DNA from 3 places in the Cellulomonas gilvus ATCC 13127 genome. Region 2 is predicted to be linked to each of the others. Evidence: riboswitches for the same ligand, from Rfam matches in the RefSeq annotation. Region 2 holds a riboswitch; each other region holds the start of a gene.
The links. A riboswitch is a leader RNA that binds a small molecule or an ion and turns the genes downstream of it on or off. The one in region 2 is predicted to bind S-adenosylmethionine.
Positions count from the first base shown of each region.

Region 1: it holds a riboswitch for S-adenosylmethionine, as region 2 does, so the genes downstream of both, CELGI_RS13820 (aminotransferase class V-fold PLP-dependent enzyme) here and CELGI_RS00480 (methylenetetrahydrofolate reductase) in region 2, are expected to answer to the same signal.
Region 3: it holds a riboswitch for S-adenosylmethionine, as region 2 does, so the genes downstream of both, CELGI_RS17805 (hypothetical protein) here and CELGI_RS00480 (methylenetetrahydrofolate reductase) in region 2, are expected to answer to the same signal.

Region 1 is NC_015671.1:3,034,171-3,043,775, reverse strand. It holds gene CELGI_RS13840 (ATP-binding cassette domain-containing protein) at 1-525, opposite strand, end outside; gene CELGI_RS13835 (LLM class oxidoreductase) at 769-1,338, shown strand; gene CELGI_RS13830 (O-succinylhomoserine sulfhydrylase) at 1,394-2,653, opposite strand; gene CELGI_RS13825 (rhodanese-like domain-containing protein) at 2,650-3,063, opposite strand; SAM riboswitch class I at 3,068-3,167, opposite strand; SAM riboswitch class IV at 3,288-3,401, shown strand; gene CELGI_RS13820 (aminotransferase class V-fold PLP-dependent enzyme) at 3,441-4,859, shown strand; gene CELGI_RS13815 (DUF2867 domain-containing protein) at 4,869-5,351, opposite strand; gene CELGI_RS13810 (TetR/AcrR family transcriptional regulator) at 5,416-5,976, shown strand; gene CELGI_RS13805 (pentapeptide repeat-containing protein) at 5,963-6,550, opposite strand; gene CELGI_RS17645 (GNAT family N-acetyltransferase) at 6,636-7,763, shown strand; gene CELGI_RS13790 (MaoC/PaaZ C-terminal domain-containing protein) at 7,858-8,829, opposite strand; gene CELGI_RS13785 (3-oxoacyl-ACP reductase) at 8,826-9,605, opposite strand, start outside.
Region 2 is NC_015671.1:101,352-110,956, forward strand. It holds gene gcvT (glycine cleavage system aminomethyltransferase GcvT) at 1-1,104, shown strand, start outside; gene gcvH (glycine cleavage system protein GcvH) at 1,140-1,511, shown strand; gene CELGI_RS00460 (helix-turn-helix domain-containing protein) at 1,826-2,056, shown strand; gene CELGI_RS00465 ((deoxy)nucleoside triphosphate pyrophosphohydrolase) at 2,293-2,700, shown strand; gene CELGI_RS00470 (MalY/PatB family protein) at 2,730-3,863, opposite strand; gene metE (5-methyltetrahydropteroyltriglutamate--homocysteine S-methyltransferase) at 4,068-6,398, opposite strand; gene CELGI_RS00480 (methylenetetrahydrofolate reductase) at 6,455-7,465, opposite strand; SAM riboswitch class I at 7,502-7,598, opposite strand; gene CELGI_RS00485 (hypothetical protein) at 7,684-7,869, opposite strand; gene CELGI_RS00490 (DNA-3-methyladenine glycosylase I) at 7,967-8,548, opposite strand; gene hrpA (ATP-dependent RNA helicase HrpA) at 8,616-9,605, opposite strand, start outside.
Region 3 is NC_015671.1:938,425-948,029, forward strand. It holds gene CELGI_RS04355 (LysR family transcriptional regulator ArgP) at 1-388, shown strand, start outside; gene rplM (50S ribosomal protein L13) at 612-1,061, shown strand; gene rpsI (30S ribosomal protein S9) at 1,095-1,583, shown strand; gene glmM (phosphoglucosamine mutase) at 1,742-3,088, shown strand; gene CELGI_RS04375 (peptide deformylase) at 3,085-3,735, shown strand; gene CELGI_RS04380 (DedA family protein) at 3,865-4,566, shown strand; gene coaA (type I pantothenate kinase) at 4,567-5,532, opposite strand; gene glmS (glutamine--fructose-6-phosphate transaminase (isomerizing)) at 5,661-7,517, shown strand; gene CELGI_RS04395 (MazG nucleotide pyrophosphohydrolase domain-containing protein) at 7,517-7,864, shown strand; gene CELGI_RS04400 (holo-ACP synthase) at 7,861-8,214, shown strand; SAM riboswitch class IV at 8,278-8,384, shown strand; partial or broken gene CELGI_RS17805 (hypothetical protein) at 8,471-8,674, shown strand; gene CELGI_RS04410 (LLM class F420-dependent oxidoreductase) at 9,038-9,605, opposite strand, start outside.

The sequences.
Region 1 (9,605 bases), 590 kb from region 2:
CATGCCGCCCAGCTGCGTGAACGTGCGCGTCACGGCCGCCCCCTCCCCGACGGTGACGGCGCCGCTGCCCCGGACCGACGGCACGTTGAACGAGAACGCGTTGGGCGGCCCGATGTGCGGGTCGCCCAGGCGGCTGAACAGGATGCGCAGCATCGCGTTGACGTCCGTCGCGGTGCCCACGGTGGAACGCGAGTTGGCGCCCATGCGCTCCTGGTCGACGATGATCGCGGTGGTCAGACCCTCGAGGAGGTCGACCTCCGGGCGTGCCAGGTTGGGCATGAAGCCCTGCACGAACGCGCTGTACGTCTCGTTGATCATGCGCTGCGACTCGGCCGCGATGGTGCCGAACACGAGCGAGCTCTTGCCGGAGCCGGAGACGCCCGTGAACACCGTCAGGCGACGCTTGGGCAGCTCGATGCTGACGTCCTTGAGGTTGTTCTCCCGGGCACCGCGCACCCGGATCAGGTCGTGCCGGTCGGCGGCGTGCGGCGCCTGACCGGCGCTCGTCGTCGTGGACGTGGTCATCGTCGTCTCCCTCGATGCGGCGGCCCGGCCCATCCTGCCGCCGGGGTCCGCCACGCGCAGCCCCCGTCCGCCGTGCAGGGTGAGATCCGCCACGCGTGCGCCGCCGCCCTGGTCACGCGCGGGTCCGGGCGGCTACTGTCCTGCCATGTTCTCGTGCCGGGTGTGTTGTCAGCTCAGCTGACGACCCCGCGCGCCCGCGGCCGACGGCCCCCGCAGCGCACCCCGCACGCCCCGAGGACTCCCATGCGCACGTCTGCCACCCTCACGCACGCCCGCTCCGCCGACCACCCGCGTGCGGAGCGCCTGCCCATCGAGCGACTCACCGCAGGCACGTCGGAGCCGTTCTCCGACGAGGCCCGTCGGCACGTCGAGTTCGTGCTCGACGAAGGCTCGCTCAACCCCACGACCCTCGCGCTGGCCGGCGCGCGTGCGGACGTGGTGCGCATCCGGTTCTCCGCCGCGCTGCCGACGCACCCCGCGGTGCGCGCGCTCGTCGCGATGCTGGACGACGAGGTCGCAGCCGTCGGCCGCACGCGCGACGAGCTCCGCGTGGTGCTCGAGGTGGAGACGGTGGTCGCCGACGACGAGGCCGACGCCGCGCGCCGGCGCGCCAACCTCGCGTACACCGCGGCGTTCAGCCACGCGGCGTGGTCGCCGGAGTCCACCTGGCTGGTGGCCCCGGTCGAGCGGCTCGCGGAGGAGGCCTCCGCGCTCGCCCGGCGCACGGGCGTCGATGCGGTGCACCTGCACCTGACGGGCCCGTCGGCCGCGCACGTCGACCGCGTCACGGCCGCGCTGCAGCGCACGGCCTGACGGCAGGCCGTGCCGGCACCTGCCGGACGCCCCCGCCGAGCAGCCGGCCGGCGGCTCAGCCGACGAGCGTGCTCAGCGCCTGGTCCAGGTCCTCGCGCAGGTCCTCGACGTCCTCGAGCCCGACCGAGAACCGCACGGTCGCCTCGCCGATCCCCACCCGCGCACGACCCTCCGGCCCGAGCTTGCGGTGCGTGGTCGTCGCGGGGTGCGTGACGATCGACTTGGCGTCGCCCAGGTTGTTGGAGATGTCCACGAGCCGCAGCGCGTCGAGCACGCCGAACGTCGCGGTCTTCGCGGCGCCCGCGTCGGCCGGCGTGCGCAGCGTGAACGTCACGACCGTGCCACCCCCGCTCTGCTGACGCAGCGCGAGCTCGTGCTGCGGGTGCGACGGCAGGTACGGGTACCGCACGGACTCGACCGCGGGGTGGTCCTCGAGCCACCGCGCGAGCGTGAGCGCCGAGGCGGCCTGGTGCCGGACCCGCAGCGACATCGTCTCGAGCCCCTTGAGCAGGACCCACGCGTTGAACGGCGACAGCGACGGGCCGGTGTTCCGCACGAGCGTCTGCACGGGGCCGCGCACGTACTCCGACGAGCCCAGGATCGCGCCGCCGAGCACGCGGCCCTGACCGTCGATGTGCTTGGTGGCCGAGTACACGACGACGTCCGCGCCCAGGTCCAGGGGCCGCGACAGCACGGGCGTGGCGAACACGTTGTCGACGACGACGACCGCTCCGGCCGCGTGCGCGAGGCTGCTGACCGCCGCGACGTCCACCAGGTCCTGCATCGGGTTGGACGGCGTCTCGAAGAACACGACGTCGGCCGGGGTCGCGAGCGCGGCCTGCCACTGCTCGAGCACGTGCCCGTCGACGTACTCGGTCCGCACGCCCCACCGCGCGAGGATCTCGTCGAAGATCACGACACTCGAGCCGAACAGCGCGCGAGCCGCGACGATGCGCGAGCCCTGCCCGACGATCGCGGCGAGCGCGGTGAACACCGCGGACATGCCCGACGCGGTGGCGGTGCAGGCCTGCGCGCCGTCGAGCAGGCGCAGCCGCTCCTCGAACGTGGAGACGGTCGGGTTGTTGTAGCGCGAGTACAGGAACCGGTCCACGTCGCCCGCGAACGCGGACTCGGCCTGGCCGGCGGAGTCGTACGTGAACCCCTGCGTGAGGAACACGGCCTCGGAGAACTCGCCGAACTGCGAGCGCACCTGCCCGCCGCGGACCGCGAGCGTGTCCGGGCGCAGCGAGCCGAGCGGGGTGCGGCCGGCGTCCCAGGAGCCGGGACCGGGCGTGGGGCGGTCGCCCGCGCTCACGCCTGCCGCCACGGCAGGCCGTCGGCGCGCCAGCCGGCGTGCCCGCGCTCGCCGTCGGGGCCGATGTCGCCCTCGAAGCCCTGCAGCACGTTGTACGCGGGTCCGTAGCCCGCGGCGGTCGCGGCGACCGCGGCCGCGACCGAGCGCACGCCCGAGCGGCACAGGAAGACGACGGTGCGCCCGTCGCCGGCCTGCAGACCGGCACCGGCGAGCTCGTCGAGGAACGTCGGGTTGGGGCCCGTGGGGGTCACCCACTCGACGAACGCCGCGCGGCCGCCGAGCGCGTCGGCGTCCGGGACACCGATCTGGTCCCACTCGCCCTGCGTGCGGACGTCGACGAGGAGCGCGTTCTCGTCGGACTGGAGCAGGTCCCACGCCTGCCGGGGGGTCAGGTCGCCTGCGTAGCTCATGTCGCCTCCATCGGTCCTGGCGGTAGCACCCTGCTCCGGTCCCGGGGGACCGCGGGTTGCTGCGGCGTCATCGAGCCAGATCTCTCGGCCGCTCTGGATGGTGGCGACGAGAGTAGCGCCCTCCTCGGGCGTCCATCCATCTGATGAACACGGTGTCCCGCCTTGTGAGACGCCACCGGGCCGCCGTTGACAGGCCGCGCGCACGGTCGTCACCCTTACGGACAGGTCATGAGCGCCAGCGCGAAGCCCCGGCTCGCTGGCCGGCAACCCTCCTCCGCGGTGGGGTGCCCCGGGTGACGACCAGGCCGTGCACCGTCCGGTGCCGGCAAGCGCGGGGCCACCGGTATGTGGGTCCCCGGATCCGTGGAGGTACCCCCATGACCGCGATCGCCGAGCACGCCGCCTGTCCTGCAGTCGCGGACGCGACGCACGAGCGAGCGGCCGGCCCCGTCGACGCGCTCCTGCCTGTGGTGGGCGGCGACACCACCGTCCCCCTGGTGGACGGCACGCAGCGCGTCTACGCCAACCTCGACTACGCCGCGAGCGCACCCGCGCTGCAGGCAGTCGCGGAGCGCGTGACCGAGGTGCTGCCGCTGTACGCGTCGGTCCACCGTGGCGCGGGCTACCTCTCGCAGGTCTCCACGGCGCTGTACGAGGCCGCGCGCCAGGCCGTCGCGCGGTTCGTCGACGCCCGCGAGGACGACGTCGCGATCGTCACGCGCAACACCACCGACTCGCTCAACCTGCTGGCGGGTGTCGTGCCCGCGGGTGGGCGCGTGCTCGTGCTCGACCTCGAGCACCACGCCAACCTCCTGCCGTGGCTGCGCTCGAGCGACCCGAACGGCCACCGCACCACGATCCTGCCGATCGCCCCGACCGTGGCCGGGACGCTCGACGCGCTCGCGGCCGAGCTCGCGAGCCAGCCGTACGCGCTGGTCACCGTCTCGGGTGCGTCCAACGTGACGGGTGAGGCGCTGCCGGTCGGGCGCGTGGTGGAGATCGCGCACGCCGCGGGCGCGCGCGTGGCCGTCGACGGGGCCCAGCTGGTGCCGCACCGCGGGTTCTCGCTCGCGCGCACGGGAGCCGACTACGTCGCGTTCTCCGGGCACAAGACGTACGCGCCGTTCGGCGCCGGGGTCCTCGTCGGCCGCCGGGACTGGCTCGACTCGGGCACGCCGTACCTGGCGGGTGGCGGTGCGGTGCGTGACGTGCGCAGCGACCGCACCGTGTGGCAGCCCGCACCCGCGCGGCACGAGGCCGGCTCGCCCAACGTGATCGGCGCGATCGCGCTCGCGGAGGCGTGCGACGCGCTCGCCGCGCTGCCCGCGGGTGCGCTCGAGGCGCACGAGCGTGCGCTGCGCACGCGCCTGGTGCAGGGGCTCGAGGGGGTCCCTGGGGTCGAGGTCGCGCGCATCTGGCCGGACTCCGACGAGCCGGTCGGTGTCCTGACGTTCACGGTCGCGGACCATGACCCGGGTCTGGTGGCCGCCTACCTCGCGGCCGAGCACGGCATCGGCGTGCGCGACGGCCGGTTCTGCGCGCACCCGCTGCTCGCGCGGCTGGGCGCCTCGGGCGGGGCCATCCGTGCGTCCGTGGGCGTCGGCACCACGAGCGAGGCGGTGGACCGCCTGGTCGCGGCTCTGCACGCCTATGTGACCGAGGGTGCGCGCTCGTCGTACGAGGTGGTGGACGGCTGCTGGGCCGTGGTCGACGACACGCGTCCGCTGCTCGCGGTGCACGGCCTGGACCACCTGGCCGCGACCGCTGCGGCCGCGTGCGGCCCCGCGCTCGACTGAGGCGCCCCCTCAGCGCGGTGTGAGCGTGCGTGCCGCGCGCCGCAGCATCTGGTCCACCACGACGGGGTGCACCAGGCGCACGGGCGCGAAGTAGAGCCGACCGCGCCGGTTGTGCAGCCGGACGCCCGTGGTCACGCGCACCAGGCGCGCGTCGGCGTCCACGGCCACGCCGCACCGGAAGTCGAGGTGCGTGTCGTCGGCGCTCACGAGCGCCTCGTCGCCGACCACCTCGTCGACCGCGAACGTGTCCCGCGGTGCGCGCCGGACGCCGATCAGCGGCGCGAGGGCCTGGCGGACGACGAGCGCGACGCGGATCCACCCCGGCATGCTCCGGATCCCGAAGATCGTGCGGGCCCACAGCGCGGGGTCGGTGGGTGCGCCCGGCGGGAGCGCGACGATCGCGGCGTCGGCGAAGTCGGGGCTCCAGTCCCGAAGCGCGAGCGAGAAGCGCACGCGCGCGGCATCGGTCCAGGTGCGGGTCTCGGTGCTCATCGCGGTTCCCCTCGTCGATCCGTACGGTGCCGTATGGAGACGACCGTACGGTAGCGTACGGATCATGGTCAAGGCCACGACGACGCAGCAGGACTGGGTGGATGCGGCGTACTCCGCCTTCCTCGCCGACGGGCTGGCCGCGGTGCGCGTCGAACCGCTCGCGCGGGTGCTGGGTGCGACCAAGGGCTCGTTCTACTGGCACTTCGCCGACCGTGCGGCCCTGGTCGGGGCGGTGGTCGAGCGGTGGGAGGCGCAGGAGACCGACGCGGTGATCGCGCTTGCCGAGGCCGGCGGCACGCCCGCGCAGCGGCTCGAGGCGTTGTTCGGGGCGGTCGCGCGGATGCGGCGCACGCCCGCGACCGCGCTGCTCTACACGCAGGCCGCGGCCGAGGGTGTCGGTGACGCGGTCCGCAGGGTCTCGCAGCGCCGCGTGGACTACCTGGCGGGTCTGCTGGTCGAGCTGGGGCACGGTCCCGACGAGGCGCGCCGGCGTTCGCTCGTCGCGCTCGCGACCGTGCTGGGCCTGCAGCAGCTCGAGCACGTGGGGCTGGACGCGCTCGACGACCCGGGCCTGGTGCCCACCGCGCTCGCGATGGTCCTGGCGGAGCCGCTCAGCCGACCGTGAGCCCCACGTGCGCGGCCAGCGCGGGGGCGAGCTCGACGAGCTGCTCGGCGCTGATGGTCGCGCCCGCGAGCCCCGCGACACCGTCGAGCCGCTGCAGGTCCCGGATGCCGCGCAGGTCCGCCCCGGTCAGGGTCGCACCCGTGACGTCGAGCCGGCGGACGCGGCAGTCCTCGAACACCACGTGCCGCGCGCGCACGCGCGCCAGGTCGAGCTCGTCGATCACCGCACCGACGAACCGGAGGTCCTCGAGCGTCGAGTCGCGCAGGTTCAGGTAGTCGACCTTGCCACCGGTCACCACCACGCGCGTCCAGCGCGCGCCGTAGGCCTGGACCGCGCCCAGGCGGCAGTCGGTCAGCGCGCCGTCCTGCCACGCGGCACCCGCCAGGCCCAGCGTCGCGGCGCGCACCCCCGTCCACGTGGTGTCGACCAGGCGCGCGTGGCCCAGGTCCGCGTCGTCCAGGACGCAGTCCTCGAACGTGCAGTCCAGGAAGCGCGCCTCGTCGGCCACCTGCCCCTCGAGCCGCTCGCCGCGCAGCGTCAGGCCGTCGTAGTCCCCACCGGGTTCGAGTCGCACGGCCCCACTGTGCCAGCGTGCGCCCACAGCGGTGCCCGTGAAATCGGGTCCCTGCGCCGGTGATCCGCGTGGCAGCATCGCGCCCGTGCACCACGACCTGACCCTGACCGGCCACGGCGTGCGGCTGGTGCCGCTCGCCCCCGAGCACGCGGCGCCGCTCGTCGCGTTCGTCGACGACCGGGTGTGGCGCGGCATGTCCAGCCCCACGCCGCGTGACGAGGCCGCGATGGCTGCCCAGGTGCACGCGGCGCTCGAGGACCCCGCGCGCGTCGCGTTCGCGGTGCTGGACCACGCGACGGGCGAGGTGCTGGGCTCGTCGTCGCTGTACGAGATCAACCGCGCGATGGGTCGCCTCGAGCTCGGCCACACGTTCTACGCCCCGCGCGTGTGGGGCACGCACGTCAACCCCGCGACCAAGCTCGCACTCATGACGCTCGCGTTCGAGCAGTGGGGCATGCACCGCGTCGCGTTCCGGGTGGACACGCGCAACGCGCGTTCGCTCGCCGCGGTCCGGCGCCTCGGCGCGCGCGACGAGGGCGTGCTGCGCGGGCACCGCGTCGCGGCCGACGGTTCACGTGGCGACTCCGCGTACCTGGCGGTGCTGGCCGACGAGTGGCCCGCGGCGCGCATGCGCCTGCTCACGCGACTGGGGGAGACGGTCGGCGAGCCCGACGCAGGGGCGCGCGACCTGACCGACGACGAGCGGTCGTCGGTCGTCCTGATCGGCGGGCGCTCCGGCGTCGGCAAGACGACGGTCGCGCACGCCCTGCACGCGCTGCTGACCCGCGCCGACGTGCCGCACGCCGTGATCGAGGGCGACTACCTGGACCTCGCGCACCCGGCCCCGCACGCGCACCGCCTCGCGGAGCGGAACCTGGCAGCGGTCTGGTCCGCGTACCGCGAGCTCGGTTACCGACGGCTCGTCTACACGAACACCGTGAGCCCGCAGTACGCCGACGACCTGGCCGCGGCCATGGGCGACCGGCCGCACGTCACCGCGGTGCTGCTCACCGCGTCCGACGAGGACGCGCACGCACGCCTCGCGCAGCGCGAGCACGGCGCCGAGCTGGCCGCGCACGTGGGACGCAGCACCCGCGCCGCCGTCGCGCTCGAGCAGGGCTGCCCGCCCGCGGTGCACCGCGTGGACACCACGGGCCGCACCCCCGACGAGCTCGCCCACCAGATCGCCAGCCTCGCCCACTGGCTCCCCTGACCGCCCACCCCCACCCCGCCGACCTGGCGGACAGACATCAGTTCGGCGGATGGGGAGGAAGGGGGAGCCCCGCCCTCGTCGCGCGACCTGGCGGTTAGGTACCAGTTCGGCGGGTGGGGGAGGTCGTTGGCCCGCCCTTGTCCCGCGACCTGGCGGATAGGTACCAGTTCGGTGGGTGGGGTGGGTCAGGGGAGGGGGTGAGGGTGGCCTGGACGTGCGGGCGGGCGGTGCGGGGGTCCCAGGCCGCGAGCGTGAAGCCGCCACCGGGGCGGCGGCGCACGCTCGTCGCGACGGTCGACGGCAGCAGCACCGGCTTGGCGAACTCGACGGACCACGTGAACGCGTCGCCACGGGCGGGGCCCACGTCCGCGAGGAGCCGGGCCGCGGTGTCCATGCCGTGCGCGATCGCGCGCGGGAAGCCGAGCACCTTGGCCGACGCCGCGGACAGGTGGATGGGGTTGCGGTCGCCGCTCACGGCCGCGTAACGCCGCCCGGTCGCGGCGTCCAGGCGCCACTGACCGGTGGGCAGCGGCGCGACGAACGGCGCACGCGCGTCGTCGGGTGCGGCCGGCAGGCCCAGGTCCACAGCCTTGGCGAGGTACGTCGAGACGCCGCGCCAGACGAGCTCGCCCCCGCTGCGCACCGACACCACCAGGTCCACCTGCGTGCCGGTGCGGTGCGCACGCAGGTCGCGCGCGACCGCCTGGATGTCGAGCGGCTCGTCGTGGCCGACGGGCCGGTGCTGCTCGACGGTGTTCGCCAGGTGCACCATGCCGAGCGCGGGCAGCGGGAAGTCGTCGCGCACCAGGAGCGCGGTCGCGACGGGGAACGCCAGGACGTGCACGTACCCCGCGGGCAGGGCGTCGCTCGCGCTCTCCCCGACGAGCCGCTGATAGGCCGTCAGGTGTGCCAGGTCGGCGCGCACGCCCCGGACCCGGTACTCGACGTCCGGCACCGTGGCGGCACGCGGCCGCCGGAGCACCGCACGCCGGGCCGCGCCCGCGGCGCCGCGCGCGTACAGCCCGCCCAGGCCCGGGACGGCGGGAAGGTCGACGACGCGGGTCACGCACCCACCACGTTCTGCCCGCACACCCGCAGCGTCCGGCCGACGATCCCGCCGGCCTGCGGGGACGCCAGGAACGCGACGGCCTCGGCGACGTCCACGGGCTGCCCGCCCTGCTGCAACGAGCTCAGCTGGCGCGCGACCTGCCGGGTCAGCGCGGGCATCTTCGCGGTCATCTCGGTCTCGATGAAGCCCGGCGCCACCGCGTTGGCGGTGCCCCCGAACGGCTCGAGCAGCGGAGCGGTCGCACGGACCATGCCGATCACGCCGCCCTTGGTGGCCGCGTAGTTCGCCTGGCCGCGGTTGCCCGCGAACCCGGTGGTCGAGGAGATGGACACGATGCGCGGCGCGTCGGTGAAGTCGCCGGAGGTCAGCAGGGCCTCGTTGATGCGCAGCTGCGCCGCGATGTTGACCGCGATCACGGCGTCCCACTGCGCGTCGGTCATGTTGGCGAACAGCTTGTCGCGCGTGATCCCGGCGTTGTGCACCACCACGTCGATCCGGCCGTGCCGCGCGAGCGTGTGCTCGAGGATCCGGGCGCCCGCGTCGTCGGCCGTGATGTCCAGCTGCAACGCGGTCCCGCGGATCGCGTTGGCGACGTGCGCGAGCTGCTCGCCGGCCGCGGGGACGTCGACCGCGACGACCGTCGCCCCGTCGCGCGCGAGCGTGCGGGCGATCGCGGCGCCGATCCCGCGTGCGGCACCCGTGACCACCGCGACCCGGCCCACCAGGGGCCGCTCCCAGTCGGTGGGCAGCGCGCCCGCGTCGGAGTCGACGCC
Region 2 (9,605 bases):
CACGTCGCCCTGGGCGCCGCGCTGACCGACTTCGCGGGCTGGCAGATGCCCCTGCGCTACGGCTCGGACGTCGCGGAGCACACCGCGGTGCGCACGGCCGCGGGTCTGTTCGACCTGTCCCACATGGGTGAGCTCGAGCTGTCCGGGCCGGGTGCGGGCGATGCGCTCGACCGCGCGCTCGTCGGGAACCTGTCCGCGCTCGCGGTGGGCCGCGCGCGTTACACGATGATCTGCGCACCCGACGGCGGCGTGCTCGACGACCTCGTGGTCTACCGCCTCGAGGACGAGCGCTACCTCGTCGTCGCGAACGCCTCGAACGTCGCGGTGGTGCGTGACGCGCTGACCGAGCGACTCGCGGGCCGGCCCGACGCCACGCTCGAGGACCGGTCCGAGCAGACCGCGCTGATCGCGGTGCAGGGCCCGCTCGCCGAGCAGGTGGTGGGGGGCCTGGTGCCCGAAGCGACCGAGGCCCAGGCGGTGCGGGAGCTGCGGTACTACGCCGCGGTCCGCGCGACCGTGCAGGGGATCGACGCGCTCGTGGCCCGTACGGGCTACACGGGCGAGGACGGGTTCGAGCTGTTCGTGCCCGCCGACGAGGCCCCCGCGCTGTGGCGTGCGGTGCTCGCCGCGGGCGCGCCGCTGGGACTGGTGCCCGCGGGCCTGTCCGCGCGCGACTCGCTCCGGCTCGAGGCCGGCATGCCCCTGTACGGCAACGAGCTGGACCGGACCACCACCCCGCACGACGCGGGGCTCGGCCGGGTCGTCAGGCTCGACAAGGTCGACCGCGACGGGATGCCGCTGCCGTTCGTCGGCCGCGACGCGCTCGAGGCGCGTGCGCATGCGACGCCCGCGCGCACGCTCGTGGGCCTGCAGGGCCTGACGCGCCGTGCCGCGCGCCACGGCTACGACGTCGTCACCACCGGGGGCACGGTCGTCGGGACGGTCACGTCCGGCGCCCCGTCACCCACGCTCGGGCACCCCGTGGCGATGGCGTACGTGACGCCCGAGGTCGCCGCCGAGGGCACCGACCTGGCCGTTGACGTGCGCGGTCGGCACGAGGCCGTCCGGGTGGTCCCACTTCCCTTCTACCGCCGCGCGCGGTAGACCTCCCCTAGAGACACCGAGAGACGGAGCACCTCATGGCTGATCTGCCGCCCGACCTGCAGTACACGCTCGAGCACGAGTGGCTCGCGCAGGGCACCCCGTCGACCGTCGGCATCACGTCGGTCGCGGCCGAGGCGCTCGGCGACATCGTCTACCTCGAGCTGCCCGCGGTGGGCGAGACGATCACCGCCGGGGCCGTCGTCGGCGAGATCGAGTCGACCAAGTCGGTCTCCGAGCTGTACTCCCCGGTCACCGGCACGGTGGTCGAGGTCAACACCGCCGCGGTCGACGACCCGTCGGTGGTCAACACCGATCCGTACGGCGCCGGCTGGCTCCTCAAGGTCGAGGTGACCGAGGCCGGGCCGCTGATGTCAGCCGAGGAGTACGCCGCGCACGCGGCGGGCTGAGGGGCCGCCGGGCGGGGTGGAACCCGTCGGGCGGGCAGGGGCACGGCAGTTCGGAGTGTGGTGCGGCGTGCGCGAGCACGCCCGTCCGGTCGACCGGGTGAAACGGTCGACCCCCGAGGGTCCGGGGTATCAGGCCGGACCCGAACCGCTCATTGAGGGGCGCAGCTGGTGCCGCGCACCGTCCGAGAGAGACCCGGGAAAAGAAGTTCGGAAACCCGCGTCATGGGTCGTCACCCGGTCCCTCTCATCCGACGAAGCGCGCACCACTGGCACCTGGCCAGGTCGCCCGGTGCGCCGCCCGAACGGAGGACATCATGAGCATGCTGGACAGCCACGGGACCGTGACGGTCACCGAGAGCCTCACCCGTCGCGAGCGCGTGGTGCTCGCGGAGCTGGCGGAGGACGTCACCCTCGAGGAGATCGCGACGCGTCTGTTCGTCACCCGCAACACCGTCAAGTCGCAGGTCCGCAGCGTCTACCGCAAGATCGGCGCGTCGACCCGCGCGGAGGCGGTCGCCTGGGCCGTCGCGCACGGGATCCGCTGAGGCCGACGCTGCACCCGACGCCCCACCCGCGCCGCACGGACCTCGCCCCCCCACGCGAACCGCCCGGCACGCACCCGCGGGACCTGCACCCGCGCACCCGCCCCCACCTGACCAGCCGCGCCGCCCACGACGACGAAGCCGCGCACGGCACGACGAACGGCCCGCCCCATCGCCGGGGCGGGCCGTTCCGCCGTTCGTCGTCGGCGGGGGTGGTGCGGGCCTGGCACACTCGCGCCATGTCACCTGTGCTCGTCGTCGCGGCCGCGATCGTGGACGACCTCGACCGGCCCGACGAGCTGCTCGCGGCGCGGCGGGCGACCCCCGCGAGCCTTGCCGGGAGGTGGGAGTTCCCCGGCGGGAAGGTGGACGGCGACGAGACGCCCGAGGCCGCGCTGCACCGCGAGATCCGCGAGGAGCTGGGCGTGCGCATCGCGCTGGGTGCCGAGGTCGTCGGGCCCGACGAGGGGATGTGGCGGCTCTCGGAGAAGTACGTCATGCGGCTGTGGTGGGCCGAGCTGGTCGCGGGAGTGCCCGAGCCGCTCGTGGAGCATGACGCGCTGCGCTGGTTGCCGCGCTCCCGCTGGCTGGACGTGCCGTGGCTCGACGCCGACGTGCGCATCGTGGAGCACCTCGACGGCCTCTGACCTGGTGGTTCAGCCGTGGGCGAACGGCATCACGGCGCGATCGCCGCGATGCGGCGCACCGCCTCGGTGAGGATCGCGGGGGACGTGGCGATGTTGAGCCGGACGTGTCCGGCCCCCGGCGCCCCGAACGTCGGACCGGGGTTCACCGCCACGCGCGCCTCGCGCAGCAGCACGCGGGCCGGGTCCTCGACGCCCGGCAGCACCGCGCGCAGGTCCAGCCACGCGAAGTAGGTGCCCGCGCCGGGCGTCCACCGAGCGCCCGGCAGGTGTTCGTCGAGCAGCGCGCGCAGGTGCACCCGATTGCCGCGCAGCTCGGTCAGCACCTGGTCCAGCCACGGCCCGCCCTCGCGCAGCGCCGCGCAGTGTGCGACCACCGGCACGTGCCCCACGCCGTGCTCCACCAGCTCGTCGATGCGTGCCAGGTCCGCCACCGCATCCGACCCCGGCACGGCCACGGCCGCCTTGAGGCCCGCCAGGTGGAACGCCTTCGAGGCCGAGTGCAGCGCGATCGCGTGCGGGATCACCGTGGTCGCGGGCGTGAACGAGCCGTCGAGCGTGAGCGGTGCGTGCACCTCGTCGACCACCACGCGGACCCCGTGCCGGACGGCGAGCTCGCCGACCGCGCGCAGCTCGTCGGACGTGTGGACCGTGCCGGTCGGGTTCTGCGGGTGGCACAGCAGGAACGCCGCGGGTCGGCCGCCCGCCGTCGCCGTGCCGAACGCCGCCTCGAGCGCGGCCAGGTCCAGCCGGTGGTCCGCACCGAGCGGTGCCTCGATCACGTGCCGGCCCGCGCGGCGCAGGTACGCCCAGAACGGCGGGTACACGGGTGGGTTCACGACGACCGCGTCGCCCGGGCCGGTCAGCAGGCCGACCATCTCGACGACGCCCGCCATGATCTCCGGCACCAGCCGCATGGCCGACGGCTGGGTGGTCCAGCCCCAGCGACGCTGCGCGAACCCCGCGAACGCCTCCTGGTAGGCCGTGCCCACCGGGTAGCCGGTGTCGCCGCGGCGGACGGCGTCGCTGACCGCCCGGACCACGGGCTCGCACACCTCGACGTCCATCTCGGCGACCCACAGCGGGAGCACGTCCTCGGGGTACTGCCGCCACTTGGCGCTGGTCCGGGTGCGGAGCTCCGTCACCGGCACGTCGAAGATCGCCACCCCCCGACGCTACCCGCCCCATCCCACCCCCCGACCTGGCGGTCATCTACCAGTTCGGCGACGGGAACGGCGCGGGCCCCCCACCCCACCCCGCCGACCTGGCGGATAACTACCAGTTCGGCGAGGGGGAAGGGTCGGGTTCGCCCACCCCGCGCCGCCGACCTGGCGGATAACTGCCAGGTCGGCGAGGGGGAGGGTGGGGCGTCAGAGGGTGGTGCGGACAGCCTGGGTGGCCGCGAGCATGTGCTCGAGGCTCGCCGTGGTCTCCTCGTAGCGGCGGGTCTTGAGGCCGCAGTCGGGGTTGACCCACAGCTGGTCGACCGCGATGGCCTTGACCGCACCGCTGAGAAGGTCGGTGATCTCCTCGACCGACGGGACGCGCGGGGAGTGGATGTCGTACACGCCCGGGCCGACCGCGCGCGGGTAGCCCGCGGCCGCGATGTCCTCGACGATCTCCATCTTCGAGCGGGCCGCCTCGATGGACGTCACGTCGGCGTCGAGGCCGTCGATCGCGCCCATGATCTGGCCGAACTCGGAGTAGCACAGGTGCGTGTGGATCTGGGTGTCCGGACGCACGCCGGCCGTCGAGAGCCGGAACGAGCGCACCGACCAGTCGAGGTAGTCCGCGTGGTCGGCCGCGCGCAGCGGGAGCAGCTCGCGCAGCGCGGGCTCGTCGACCTGGATGATCGCGATGCCCGCGGCCTCGAGGTCGGCGATCTCGTCGCGCAGCGCGAGGCCCACCTGGTTGGCGGTCTCACGCAGCGGCTGGTCGTCGCGCACGAAGCTCCACGCCAGGATCGTGACCGGGCCCGTGAGCATGCCCTTGACGGGCTTGCTGGTCAGCGACTGCGTGTACGTGGTCCAGTCGACCGTGATCGGCCTGGGCCGCGACACGTCGCCCCACAGGATCGACGGGCGCGTGCACCGCGAGCCGTAGGACTGCACCCAGCCGTTCTCGGTGACCGCGAAGCCGTCCAGGTTCTCGGCGAAGTACTGCACCATGTCGTTGCGCTCGGGCTCGCCGTGCACCAGCACGTCCAGGCCGATGCGCTCCTGCAGCTCGACGACGCGGCGGATCTCCGCCTTCATCTCGTCGGTGTACTGCTCGTCCGTGAGCTCGCCCTTGCCGTGCGCGGCGCGCGCCTTGCGGATCTCGGGCGTCTGGGGGAACGAGCCGATCGTCGTGGTCGGCAGCGGCGGCAGGTTCAGGCGGGCGGCCTGCGCCTCCTTGCGGCCCTCGAACGCGCCGCGGTTGAACGCGTCCTCGGTCAGCGCGGCCGTGCGCTCGCGCACCTCGGGCCGGACGACGCCGGGTGCGCCGCGGCGGGAGGCGACCGCGTCGGCGGCCTCGAGCAGCTGCTCGTGGATCGCCTCACGGCCCTCGGTCAGGCCCTCGGCGAGCGTGACGACCTCGACCACCTTCTGGTCCGCGAACGCGAGCCACGTGGTGAGCGACGCGTCGAGGTTCGGCTCGTCGGCCGTGTCGTGCGGCACGTGGAACAGCGACGTGGACGTGCCGACCGTGACGGCGGCCGCGCCCAGCACCTCGAGCTGCTCCAGGATCTGGAGCTTGGCGTCCAGGTCCGCGCGCCAGATGTTGTGGCCGTCGATCACGCCCGCGACGAGCGTCTTGGTCTCGAGGCCCGGCACGGCCTGCGTGGGCACCGCACCCTTGACCAGGTCCAGGCCGATCGCCTCGACGTCCGTGGCCGCGAGCACCGGAAGCGCCGCGTCCAGGTCGCCGTAGGGAGCGGCGACGAAGATCGCGGGGCGCTGCGGGCGCGTGAGCTCGGTCGCGAGTGCGCGGTACGCCTCGACGGTCGCCGCGAGCAGGCGCTCGACCGGCACGTCGATGCTCTCCGAGACGAGCGCGGGCTCCTCGAGCTGCACCCACGTGGCACCCGCGGCCGCGAGGTCGCGCAGCAGGTCCGCGTAGACCGGCAGCAGGTCGGGCAGGCGGTCGATGGGCAGGAAGCCCTCGGGCGCGCCCTCGGTCGCCTTGGCCAGTGCGAGGTACGTGACGGGGCCGACGAGCACGGGCCGCGTCAGCACGCCGTCGGCGAGCGCCTCGACGAACTCCGCGACCGGACGCGTGCCGGCGTAGCGGAACTCCGTCTCGGGGCCGATCTCGGGGACCAGGTAGTGGTAGTTGGTGTCGAACCACTTGGTCATCTCGAGCGGGAGGTCGTCGCCGCGGCCGCGCGCCACGGTCGAGTAGCCGGCCAGGTCCAGGCCGCCGTCCTCGTCGAGCAGGTCCGCGAACCGCGCGGGGATCGCGCCGACGACCGCGCTCGCGTCGAGCACGTGGTCGTAGAACGAGAACGCGCTGGGGATGGCCGGCACGTCGGTCGGCAGGCCCAGCTCGGCCAAGCGGTTCCGGGTACGACGACGCAGCTGCGCGGCCGTCGCCTCGACCTCCTCGGCCGTGGACCGGCCGGCCCAGAAGGCCTCGATGGCCTTCTTGAGCTCGCGGCGCGGCCCGATGCGCGGGTAGCCGAGCACGGAGCCGGTCGGGAACTGCGGGGTCTCGCTCATCAGGGTCCAGCCTTCGCGTGTCGTGGTGGTGCGGTGGTCGGTGCTGCGGCGGTCGCTCAGCGGCGGGTCGCGCCGTCCAGGTGCGCGCCCTCGAGCAGGTCGAGCGCGGCCTCGTGCGTGTTGTACGTGTAGACGTGGACGCCGGGGGCCCCGCCGTCCAGGATCCCGTTGATCAGGTCCACGCCCGCGCGGATCCCGCGGCGGTGCCGCTCGAGCTCGTCGTCGGCCGCGCCCAGGTGGTCCAGCAGGTCCCGCGGTACCGGCACGCCCGTGAGCTCCTGCACGCGCAGCAGCCGGGCGGGGTCCGTGGTCGGGATGATGCCGGGGATGATCGGGATCACCACGCCGGCCGCGCGCGCCTCGGCCACCAGGCCCAGGTACGCCTCGGCGTCGTAGAACACCTGCGTGATCGCGAAGTCGGCGCCGGCCTCCTGCTTCGCCAGGAGCGACGCGACGTCCTGCGCACGCGTCCCGCCGGTCGCGGCGTTGCCGCGCGGGAAGGCCGCGACGGACACCGACAGCGGACGCACGCGCGCACGCACCGCCTGGGACGGGCTCGCGACGCAGCGGCGCGCCTCGATCTCACGCAGCAGCTCCACCAGCGCGCTCGCGGTCTCCACGCCCTCCGGGTGCGGCCGCCAGTCCGGCTCGCCCGCGGGCGGGTCGCCCCGCAACGCCAGGAACGAGCGCACGCCCTCGTCGAGGAACTCCTCGACGATCGCGGTGATCTCCGCGCGGCTGGTGCCGACGCACGTCAGGTGCGCGATCGGGGACAGCGACGTCTCCTGCAGCAGCCGGGACACGAAGGCGCGCGAGGTCGCGCGCGTCTTGCCGGCCGCGCCGTACGTCACCGAGACGAAGTCGGGGTGCACCGACTCCAGCTGGCGCACGGTGGCCCACAGGCGAGGTGCCGCCTGGGGGTTGCGGGGCGGGAACAGCTCGAACGAGATGGTCGGGCGGTCCACCGAGCCGAGCGGTCGCGGCGCGGGTGCGACGTGCTCACCGGTGGTGCCGCGCGGCTGGGCTGCTGGCGTGGTGACAGGGGGTTCCACGGTCGGGGCGCTCATGCGCGCGACCTCAGACACAGGGTCTGCGACATCGTCTCTCCATCGACCCTGGCGGAAGCACCCACACCCTCGTCGCGGAGGGGGGTTGCTGCGGCGTCAACGAGCCAGGTCTCTCGGCCGCTCTGGATGGTAGGCCGCGATCGTACGAGACAGACCACATGCTGAGCAAGGGTGCCCAACAGGCGAGACGATGCAGGTCGCCGGGGAGAGACGTCCTGTCAGCGGTGCTGCTGGCGCAAGGGCTGCGCCAGCTCGGTGACCGGGCTGCCGGCGCCCGGCACCGAGAGCAGCCCGGCCTCCACGGCACGCAGCACCTGGGTGTCGAGCGGCTTGACGCCGCCCAGCGCCTCCTGGGCGCCGCGGACGGCCTCGAGCCGGCCGTCGGGGTCGGGCAGATCGGTCATGCGCGGAACTGTAACGTCCCGTCAGGGCGCCTGCCGAGCCCATGTCCACCAGATCACCCGGCGGGAGCACAGCCCGCGGCTGAGTCACCGCGGGGACTCAACCGACCACCGACGGGCAGGTCGCCAGGTGGTCGTCGACGAGCCCGCACGCCTGCATCGCCGCGTAGGCCGTGGTGGGCCCCACGAACCGGAACCCGAGCGACTTGAGCTCTTTGGCGAGCGCACGCGACTCGGGCGTCGTGGCCGGGACGTCCGCCCAGGTCGCGGGGCGCACGTGCTGCGTGCGGTCGGGTGCGAAGGACCAGAACAGCGCGTCGAGCGTGCGGCCGGCCGCGTGCAGCGCGAGCAGCGCGTGGGCGTTGGCGATGGTCGCCTCGATCTTCTGCCGGTTGCGCACGATCCCGGTGTCGCCCAGCAGCCGCGTCACGTCCTGCTCGTCGAACTCCGCGACCACCGCCGGGTCGAAGCCCGCGAACGCCGCCCGAAACGTCTCCCGTTTGCGCAGCACGGTGATCCAGGACAGGCCCGACTGGAACCCCTCCAGCGCGATGCGCTCGAACAGCGCCTCCTCGCCGTGCACCGGGACGCCCCACTCTTCGTCGTGGTAGCGCTCGTACAGCGGGTCGCCGTCACCGAAGCACCGGCCGGTGACGGGATGCGGGGCGGGAACGTCGGTCATGGCCCGCAGTCTGCCGCGCGCCGCCGACACCGTGGTGCGCACCTGTGGACGGGCGGGCCGCCGCGGGTCACGTGAGCGCCGTGAGCGCCTTGCGCACGCGCTGCACCGAGACGGGCACGGGGGTGCCGAGCTGCTGCGCGAACAGCGAGACCCGCAGCTCCTCGATGAGCCACCGCACGTCTGCGACGCGCTCGGGCGCCGCACCCGCGGCCGCGGCGAGCGCGTCCTGCAGGTCGCGCACCTGCCACGCCAGGTCCGCATCCCGCTGCGGACCCTGCGCCGCCTTGTCCAGGCGGTGCCGGGCCGCGCGCAGGTAGCGCGTGAGGTGGACCAGACGCGCTGCGCCGGCCTCGACCACGAAGCCCGCGTGCACCAGCCGCTCGGACTGCTCCCGCACGTCGGCGGCCGTGGCCAGCAACGCCAGGCTCGTCGTCCCCCGGAGCGCGACGTCGAGCTCGCGCCACGCCGTGAGCACGTCCACGAGCGTCCCGACGAGCGCGTGCACGCGGTCCTCGAGCCGGTCCCGCACGTACGCCCGCACGGCCGCGTAGTCCGCGGGCGTGCGGACGTCGTGCGGCGCGCGCGACCCCAGGTGCTCCGCGACGAGCGCATCGATCGCGGCCAGCTGCACGTCCTCGACCAGCGCCTCCCGGCTCGGGTACGGGTTGGCCGCGAGCGCGAGCGCCTGTGCACCCGACCAGCGGGACGTCACGCGGCCGGGCGTCAGGCCCACGTCGAGCAGCAGCAGCCGGCGCAGGCCCGCGCGTGCGGCCGCCGGGCGATGCGCCTCGTCGGCGAGCGTGCGGACGGCCACGGTTCCGCCGTCCTCCACCAGCGACGGGAACGCGCGCACCACGGTGGCGCCCGAGCTGCCCTCGACCACGTCGGGCAGCGTGAGGTCGTCGGGCCACGTCGTCAGGCCCGTGCGCGTGACGGACTCCGCGAGCCCGGCCGGCGACGAGCCCGCATCTGCGCGCCGCGCGGGGACAGACCGGGGCGTGGCGGGACCGGCCCCCGCCGCGGCGCCGGGGCGACGCGCGCCGGCCGACCCGTCGGC
Region 3 (9,605 bases), 840 kb from region 2:
CGCGTCACCCGCGCTGCGTGACCGGTGGTTCGCGGACGGCGTGACGTCCGACGCGCTCGACCGCGCACCCGCGATCGCGTTCAACCGCGCGGACGCGCTGCAGCACCGGTACGCGGAACGGCTCGTGGGGCACCAGGTCGCGCCACCCGTGCACTACGTGCCGTCGAACACCGCGTTCGTCGAGCTGCTGCGCGCGGGGCTGGGCTGGGGGATGGCCTCGGAGGCCGCAGCCGCGGCCGGGCTCGCCGACGGGTCGCTGGTGGACCTGGCGCCGGGCCGCCACCTGGACGTCCCGCTGTACTGGCAGCACTGGGCGCTGCGGACGCCGACGCTCGACGACCTGACCTCGCGCGTCCTGGCCGCCGCGCGCCCCACCCTGCACGTGTGACCAAGTCGGCTTTTGACCGGTGCCGAGGGGCACAGGTAGTCTCATGAGTCGTTGTGCGTCCTCGTCGTGCGCCCGTGGCTTCTCACCACGCGGAGGCGATGGGAGGACCGGTGCGCTCCCACTCGCCGGCCCGCGAACGCGCCACCGACAGCATCGACCGTCCGTCCGCGCGTGCGCGGAGGCCGGTCGCCACACGACGCAACACGAAACGAAGGCTACGACCGTGCGTACGTACACCCCGAAGCCCGGCGACGTCGAGCGGACCTGGTACGTCATCGACGCGACCGATGTCGTCCTGGGCCGCCTGGCCACACACGTGGCCACGCTGCTGCGCGGCAAGCACAAGGCCACCTTCGCGCCCCACGTCGACGGCGGTGACTTCGTCATCGTCATCAACGCGGACAAGGTCGCCCTCACCGGCAACAAGCGCGAGACCAAGTTCGCGTACCGCCACTCCGGCTACCCGGGTGGCCTGCGTGCCACGCGGTACTCGGACCTCCTCGACAAGCACCCGGAGCGGGCGATCGAGAAGGCCGTGCGCGGCATGATCCCGAAGACCTCGCTCGGCCGTCAGCAGCTCGGCAAGCTCAAGGTCTACGTGGGTGCCGAGCACCCGCACCAGGCGCAGCAGCCGAAGCCGTTCGAGATCACCCAGGTCGCGCAGCAGGCCTGAGGCCGGCGCGAGTAGAGACGACAGGACATCCACGTGGCAGAGACGACGGTCGACATCGACCTCGAGGGCGACGAGACGCCCACCAGCTACACCTCTGAGACCTCGGCCCCCACGGGTCGTGGCCAGAGCATCACCGCTCCCGGTCAGGCCCTGGGCCGCCGCAAGGAGGCGATCGCCCGCGTTCGTCTGGTGCCCGGCACCGGCGAGTGGAAGATCAACGGCCGCACCCTCGAGGACTACTTCCCGAACAAGGTGCACCAGCAGCTCGTGAACTCCCCGCTCAAGGTCGTGGACGTCGAGGGTCGCTTCGACGTCGTCGTGCGCGTCACCGGTGGTGGCGTGTCCGGCCAGGCCGGTGCGGTCCGCCTGGGCATCGCCCGCGCGCTGAACGCGATCGACGCCGAGCACAACCGCCCGGCGCTCAAGAAGGCCGGCTTCCTCACGCGCGACGCGCGCGTCGTGGAGCGCAAGAAGGCCGGTCTCAAGAAGGCCCGCAAGGCGCCCCAGTACTCCAAGCGCTGATCCAGCGTCTGGCCCGATGGCCCCGACGGTCTCCCGACCGGAGGGGCCATCGGCGTCTGCGGAGCGGCCACCGGGCCGCTCCCGAGCCGCTCGCACGTCCCGCGCACCGCGGACGAGGGCGGCCAGTAACGTGGCAGCGCGACGACGAAGGAGCCTGTATGGGTCAGCTGTTCGGCACCGATGGGGTGCGTGGCCTCGCCAACCGGGACGTCACGGCCGAGCTCGCGCTCGACCTGGCGGTCGCGGCGGCGCACGTCCTGGGCACGCGGGGCGAGTTCGAGGGGCACCGGCCGCGGGCCGTCGTCGGACGCGACTCGCGCGCGTCGGGCGAGTTCCTCGCGGCAGCGATCTCGGCCGGCCTCGCCTCGGCGGGCGTGGACGTCAACAACGTGGGCGTGCTGCCCACGCCCGCGGTCGCGTACCTGACCGCGACGACGGGCGTCGACATCGGCGTGGTCCTGTCCGCGTCGCACAACCCGATGCCGGACAACGGCATCAAGTTCCTCGCGCGCGGCGGGCACAAGCTCGACGACGACCTCGAGGCCGCGATCGAGGCGCGCATCGGCGAGGACTGGGAGCGTCCGCTGGGCGGCGACGTGGGCCGGATCCGCGTCGACACTGGCGGCGCGGGTGAGGCGTACGTCGAGCACCTGGTCTCGACCATCACGACGCCGCTCACGGGCCTGCGCATCGCGGTGGACTGCGCCAACGGTGCCGCGAGCGACGTGGGCCCGGTGGCGCTGCGTGAGGCGGGCGCCGACGTCGTGGTCATCAACGCCTCGCCCGACGGCCGCAACATCAACGAGAAGTGCGGCTCGACGCACCCCGAGCAGCTGCAGGCGTTCGTCGTGGCGTCGGGGGCAGACCTGGGTGTCGCGTTCGACGGTGACGCGGACCGCTGCCTCGCGGTCGACGCGACGGGCACGCTCGTCGACGGCGACCAGATCATGGGCGTGCTCGCGGTCGCGCTGCGCGACGGCGGACGGCTGGTGCAGGACACGCTCGTCACCACGGTCATGAGCAACCTGGGCCTGCGGCTCGCGATGGACGCGAGCGGCATCCGCACGGTCGAGACCGGCGTCGGCGACCGCTACGTGCTCGAGGCGATGCGCGCGGGCGGCTTCAGCCTGGGCGGCGAGCAGTCGGGCCACATCATCCTGGCGGACCACGCGACCACGGGCGACGGCGTGCTGACGGCGCTGCACCTCGCGTCGCGCGTGGCCGCCACGGGGTCGACGCTCGCCGAGCTCGCGTCCTTCGTGCACCGGCTCCCGCAGACGCTCGTCAACGTGCCGGGCGTCGACAAGACGCGCACCGACGACGAGGCGCTGCTCGCCGCGGTCGCCGCGGCCGAGGAGCGGCTGGGCCGCACGGGTCGCGTGCTGCTGCGCCCGAGCGGCACGGAGGCCCTGGTCCGCGTCATGGTCGAGGCCGCGACGCAGGCCGAGGCCGACGAGGTCGCGGGTGCGCTCGCGGACGTGGTGCGCGAGCGGCTCGCCCTGTGACGGCTCGCGACACCCAGGTCCGCGACCTGGTGCGTGAGCTGCTCGACCTCGCGGGGGAGGGCACCGCGCCGATCGTGCGCGCGGGTCACCCCGTGCTGCGCGCGGTCGCGCTGCCGTACGACGGGCAGCTGGACGACGACGAGCTCGCCGCGCTCCTGGCGCTCATGCACCGCACCATGCGCGCCGCACCCGGTGTCGGCCTGGCCGCACCGCAGGTGGCCCTGCCCCTCGCGCTCGCGGTGGTCGAGGACCCCGGCGTGCCGAGCGAGACCCTCACCGAGGTCCGCGAACGTGCGCCGCTCGCGTTCCGTGTGCTGGTCAACCCGGGCTACGAGGCCGTGTCCGGCGAACGTGCCTCGTTCTACGAGGGCTGCCTGTCGGTCCCGGCGTACCAGGCCGTCGTCGCGCGGCACCGTGCGGTGCGCCTGACGGGGTTCGACGAGACCGGGCGTGCGCTCGACGAGGTCGTCACGGGCTGGGCGGCGCGCATCGTGCAGCACGAGACCGACCACCTGCGCGGGACGCTGTACCTGGACCGCGCCGAGCTGCGCTCGCTCGCGGCCGCCGACGAGATCGGCGTGCGGTGGGCGGGCGAGCCGCGCCCCGAGGCGGCCGCGGCCGCGCTGGGCTTCACCCTGACCAGCTGACGCGCGACCGGCAGGGCCGCTCCGGGCGTCGTGGGTGGACACCCGGATGTCAGGGCGCCGCGCGGAACGTACGGTGGGCGGTGGGGTGGTCGTCCGGTCAGGGGCGCCAGCGGACGGACGGAGCGCACGGTGGGACTCGAAGACTGGGCGCTCGCGCTCGCGGGGTCTCCCTGGGTCTACCTCGTGATGTACCTGTTCGCGACGATCGACGGCTTCTTCCCGCCCGTGCCGAGCGAGTCGGTGGTGATCGCGCTGGCCGCGCTCGCGGTGGGCCCGGGCGGCGAGCCCAACCTCGCGCTGCTCATCCCGGTCGCGGCCCTGGGCGCGTTCACCGGCGACCAGATCGCGTACTCGATCGGCGCGCGCGTGCGCGTCCACGAGCTGCGGCTCTTCCGGTCGGGCAAGGGACAGGCCGCACTGGCCTGGGCCGAGCGGACCCTCGAGCGGCGCGGCGCGGCGTTCATCATCGCGGCGCGCTACGTGCCGATCGGGCGCGTCGCGGTCAACATGACCGCGGGTGCGGTGCGCTACAAGCGCCGCCGGTTCACGTTCGTCGCGGCCATCGGCGCGATCACGTGGGCGTGCTACTCGACCGCGATCGGGGTGAGCGCGGGGGCCGCGCTGGCCGACCACTCGCCGCTGCTCGCGGTGGGCGTCGGCGTGGTCGGCGGCATCGTGATCGGGATCCTCGTCGACTGGCTGCTGCGCCTGTGGCTGGACCGCCGCGCACCCGGCGACGCGGCACCGGTGGTCCTGCCGGTCGCGGAGGACCACGCGCCGGACGTGCCGCCGGTGGTCGACGACGACGCGCGGGACCGCACCGCGATCTGACTAGAGCTTGCGCAGCCGCACGCGCTCGACGCTGTGGTCGGCCCCCTTGGTGAGCACGAGCGTCGCGCGGCTGCGGGTGGGCAGGATGTTCTGCTCGAGGTTCGGCGCGTTGATCGAGTCCCAGATGGACTCGGCACGGTCGACCGCCTCGTCGTCGGACAGCGCCGCGTAGCGGTGGAAGTAGGACGCGGGGTCGGCGAACGCCGTGCGGCGCAGGCTGAGGAAGCGGTCCACGTACCACTGCCGCACGTCGCGCGGCTTGGCGTCGACGTAGATCGAGAAGTCGAAGAAGTCGCTCACCGCGAGGCTGGACGTCCCCTCGGACGACGGCCGTGCGGGCTGCAGCACGTTGAGCCCCTCGACGATCAGCACGTCGGGCCGCTGCACCACCGTCTGCGCGCCGGGCACGATGTCGTACGTCAGGTGGTCGTAGACGGGCGCCGTGACCTCGGGTCGGCCGGCCTTGACCTTGGAGACGAACCGCAGCAGCGCGCGCCGGTCGTAGGACTCGGGGAAGCCCTTGCGCTGCATCAGGCCGCGGCGCTCGAGCTCGGCGTTGGGGTACAGGAACCCGTCGGTGGTGATGAGCTGCACGCGTGGCGTCGCGGGCCAGCGCGCCAGCAGCTCACGCAGGAGCCGCGCGGTCGTGGACTTGCCGACCGCGACCGAACCCGCGACGCCGATGACGAACGGCGTGGGCGTGATGTCCTCGCGCAGGAACGTCGACGCCGCGGCATGCAGGCCGCGCGTGGCCTCGATGTACAGGTCGAGCAGGCGGGAGATCGGCCGGTAGATCGCGTCGACCTCCGCGAGGTCGATCGGGTCGCCGATGCCGGCGAGGCGCTCGACGTCCGCATCGGTCAGCGGCAGCGGGGTCGATGCCGACAGCCGCCGCCACGCCGCACGGTCGAGGTCGACGTACGGGGTCGCGGGTGCCGCGGTGGGGGTCGTCGGCGACGGGAGCACGTCCCGATTGTGCCGGACCCGGTGCGCGCCGCGGCGCAGATGACCCTCCACGGGGCCGCCCGGGGGAGCGAGGAGCGTCACGCCTGGCCGCAGCCGGCGGCGCCGGGAGCGCGGATAGACTCGCGGCCATGTGTGGAATCGTCGGTTACGTCGGTAGCCCGGTCGCCAGCAGCCGCCCGCTCGACGTGGTCCTGGAGGGCCTGCGCCGCCTGGAGTACCGCGGGTACGACTCCGCGGGGGTCGCGCTCGTCGCGCCCGGGCAGGAGCTCGCGACCGCCAAGAAGGCCGGCAAGCTCGCGAACCTGGTCGAGGAGCTCGACGCGCGCCCGCTCCCGGACGCGACCTCCGCGATCGGCCACACGCGCTGGGCCACGCACGGCGGCCCGACCGACGTCAACGCCCACCCGCACGTCGCGGGCCGGCTCGCGGTCATCCACAACGGCATCGTCGAGAACTTCGCGGTGCTCAAGGCGGACCTGCTCGCCGAGGGTGCGCAGTTCACGTCCGAGACGGACACCGAGGTCGTCGCGCACCTGCTGGCGCGCGCGTACGAGCGTGCCGGGGACCTGACGGTGGCGATGGCCGCGGTGGCCCGCACGCTGCACGGCACGTTCACGCTGCTGGCCGTGCACGCGGACGCGCCGGACACCGTGGTGGGCGCGCGGCACGACTCGCCGCTGGTGGTCGGGCTCGGCGAGGGGGAGAACTTCCTGGGCTCGGACGTCGCCGCGTTCATCGCGCACACGCGTGAGGCGCTCGAGCTGGGCCAGGACCAGGTGGTCACGATCACGCCGGACTCGGTGACCGTCACCGACTTCGACGGCGCACCGGCGGACGCGCGCCGCTACACGGTGGACTGGGACGCGGCCGCCGCCGAGAAGGGCGGCTTCCGCTCCTTCATGGACAAGGAGATCCACGACCAGCCGCACGCGGTGGCGGACACGCTGCTGGGCCGCACCGACGTGCAGGGCCGCCTGGTGCTGGACGAGGTCCGGATCGACGAGGCGCTGCTGCGCCAGGTGGACAAGATCGTCGTGGTCGCGTGCGGCACGGCCGCGTACGCGGGGCACGTCGCCAAGTACGCGATCGAGCACTGGTGCCGCATCCCGGTGGAGGTCGAGCTCGCGCACGAGTTCCGCTACCGGGACCCGGTGGTCGACGAGCGCACGCTCGTCGTGGCCGTCTCGCAGTCGGGCGAGACCATGGACACGCTCATGGCGGTGCGGCACGCACGTGAGCAGGGCGCGAAGGTGCTCGCGATCGTCAACACGCACGGCTCGACGATCCCGCGCGAGTCGGACGCGGTGCTCTACACGCACGCCGGGCCCGAGATCGCGGTGGCCTCCACCAAGGCGTTCCTCGCCCAGATCACGGCCGCCTACCTGCTGGGCCTGTACCTGGCGCAGCTGCGCGGCAACATGTACGCCGACGAGGTGGCCGCGATCCTGGGCGAGCTGCGCGCCATCCCGGACAAGATCCAGCAGGTGCTCGACCGTGCGGGCCGCATCCAGGAGATCGCGCGCTGGATGGTGGACACGCAGTCGGTGCTGTTCCTGGGCCGGCACGTCGGTTTCCCGGTGGCGATGGAGGGTGCGCTCAAGCTCAAGGAGCTCGCGTACATCCACGCCGAGGGCTTCGCGGCGGGTGAGCTCAAGCACGGACCGATCGCGCTGATCGAGCCGGGTCAGCCCGTGTTCGTCGTCGTGCCCTCGCCGCGCGGGCGGCACTCGCTGCACTCCAAGGTGGTCTCCAACATCCAGGAGATCCGGGCGCGTGGCGCGCGCACGCTCGTGATCGCGGAGGACGGTGACGAGGCCGTGCGTCCGTTCGCGGACGAGGTCTTCTACGTGCCGCAGACGCCCACGCTGCTGGCCCCGCTGCTCGCGGTGGTGCCGTTGCAGATCTTCGCGTGCGAGCTCGCGACCGCGAAGGGGCTCGACGTGGACCAGCCGCGCAACCTCGCCAAGTCCGTCACGGTCGAGTAGTGGAGCTCGCGGCCGCGCAGCGGGAGGTCGAGGCGATCTCCCGGGTCTACGCGCGGCTGCACGGCATCGAGCGCACCGACGACTGGCTGGTGCTCAAGCTCGGCGAGGAGGTCGGCGAGCTCACGCGCGCGTACCTCGCGTGGTCGGGGCGTTCGCGGCACGAGACGTCGTCGGACGAGAGCCTCGCCGCACTGCGCGACGAGGTCGCGGACGTGCTGGCGCACCTGCTGCTGGTCGCCGAGCGCACGGGCGTGGACGTCGACGACGCGCTCGAGCGCAAGTGGTTCCGCTGGCGCCACCTGGTCCAGGACGGCGACCGCGGGGTCGGGCCGGAGCCCGCGCCGTGATCGTCGGCGTCGGGATCGACGTCGTGGACGTCGCGCGGTTCGCCGCCACGCTGCAGCGCGTCCCCGGGCTGCGTGACAGGCTCTTCACACCCGACGAGCGGGAGCTGGCCGACAGGTCGCTCGCGGCGCGGTTCGCCGCGAAGGAGGCGATCGCCAAGGCGCTCGGCGCACCTCCGGGCATGTCCTGGCAGGACGCGACCGTGCGCCGCGTCGCAGGCGCACAGCCGGTCGTCGAGGTGACGGGCACCGTGCTGGCCCGTGCCGCCGAGCTCGGGGTCACGCGGTTCCACCTGTCGATCTCGCACGACGCGGGCATCGCGTCCGCGATGGTCGTCGCCGAGCGCGACTGACGCCGTGCGCGCGGACCCGCTAGAAACTGCCTACAGAAAGGCCGACCGATCGGGTCGGCTATAGGTCATGAGCGTCTCCGCCAAGCCCCGGCTGGGAGACCGGCAACCCTCCGTCCGTGGCGGGGTGCCCCGGGTGACGACCAGGCCGTCGTGCGCCGCGGGCGCCTACACCGTGCGCGCGGTCTACGGGGGCGACGGGGTCTTCTCATCCTCGACGTCCGCCGCGACCGCGCTCACCGTCACGAAGGCCGCGGCCGTGGTCACGGTCACCGCTCCGCGGACGACCTACGGGAAGCCCGCGAAGGTCACGGTCGTCGTCACCGACGCCACCGGCCGGCCGGCCGCGGGCAAGGTGACGCTCGGCGGCGCCGGTGCGGCGGTCACGGCGACGCTCGCGAGCGCGGGGACGGCCGTCGTCGCGCTGCCGAAGACGCTCGCGGTCGCGACGTACGGCCTCACGGCCAGGTACGCGGGCAGCGCGAACGTCGCGGGCGCGAGCGCGAGCGCGCGCCTCACGGTCGCGCGGGGCACGGTGTCCAAGGTCACCGCGAAGGTCACCACGGTCCCGACGACGAGGGCCACGGGCAGGGTGGCCGTCACCGTGACGACCGCGTCCGGCCTGGCGACGCCGACGGGGAAGGTCACGGTCACGGTGCAGCGCGGGAGCGTCCGGAAGGTCGTGACCGCCACGCTCCGGTACGGCGAGGCCGCCCCGTCGCTGCCGAGGCTCACGAAGGGCACGTGGCGCGTGTCGGTGTCCTACTCGGGATCCACGACGTACGCCACGTGCGCGCCGTTGCGGTCGGCCGCGGACGCGGCCGCGTCAGCGCAGGGCCGGGACGACCTCGTGCTCGAACAGCTCGATGCTGGACCGGTCGTACGCGGCATCGGCGAAGTACGTGATCGCGTACGTCATGCCGAGCGCCTCGAGCTCGTGGAGCTTCGCGACGACCTGCTCGGGCGTGCCGACCAACGGTCCGCGACGCAGGTCCGCCGCGACGCCGGCCGCGCGCTCCGGCACGGTCCGGGCGTAGTGCTCCTCGATCCAGGCGAGCTTGTCCTCGACGTCCGCCGTGGTCGCCCCGATCACCACGTTGTAGTTGGCGGAGCGCGTGATCTCCGCGAAGTCCCGGCCGACGGCGGCGCAGTGCTCGGCCAGGACGGCGGACTTGGCCGCGAACGTCTCGGGCGTGCCGTCGAAGTTCGTGTACTGCGCGTGCTGCGCGGCGATGCGCAGCGTCTTCTTCTCGCCGCCGCCCGCGATCCACAGCGGCGGACCGCCGGCCTGCAGCGGGAGCGGCGAGAGCTGCGCGCCCGACACCTGGTAGTGCGTCCCGTCGAGCGTCGCGACGCCCTCGGTCCACATCTGCCGGAAGATCTGCACGCCCTCG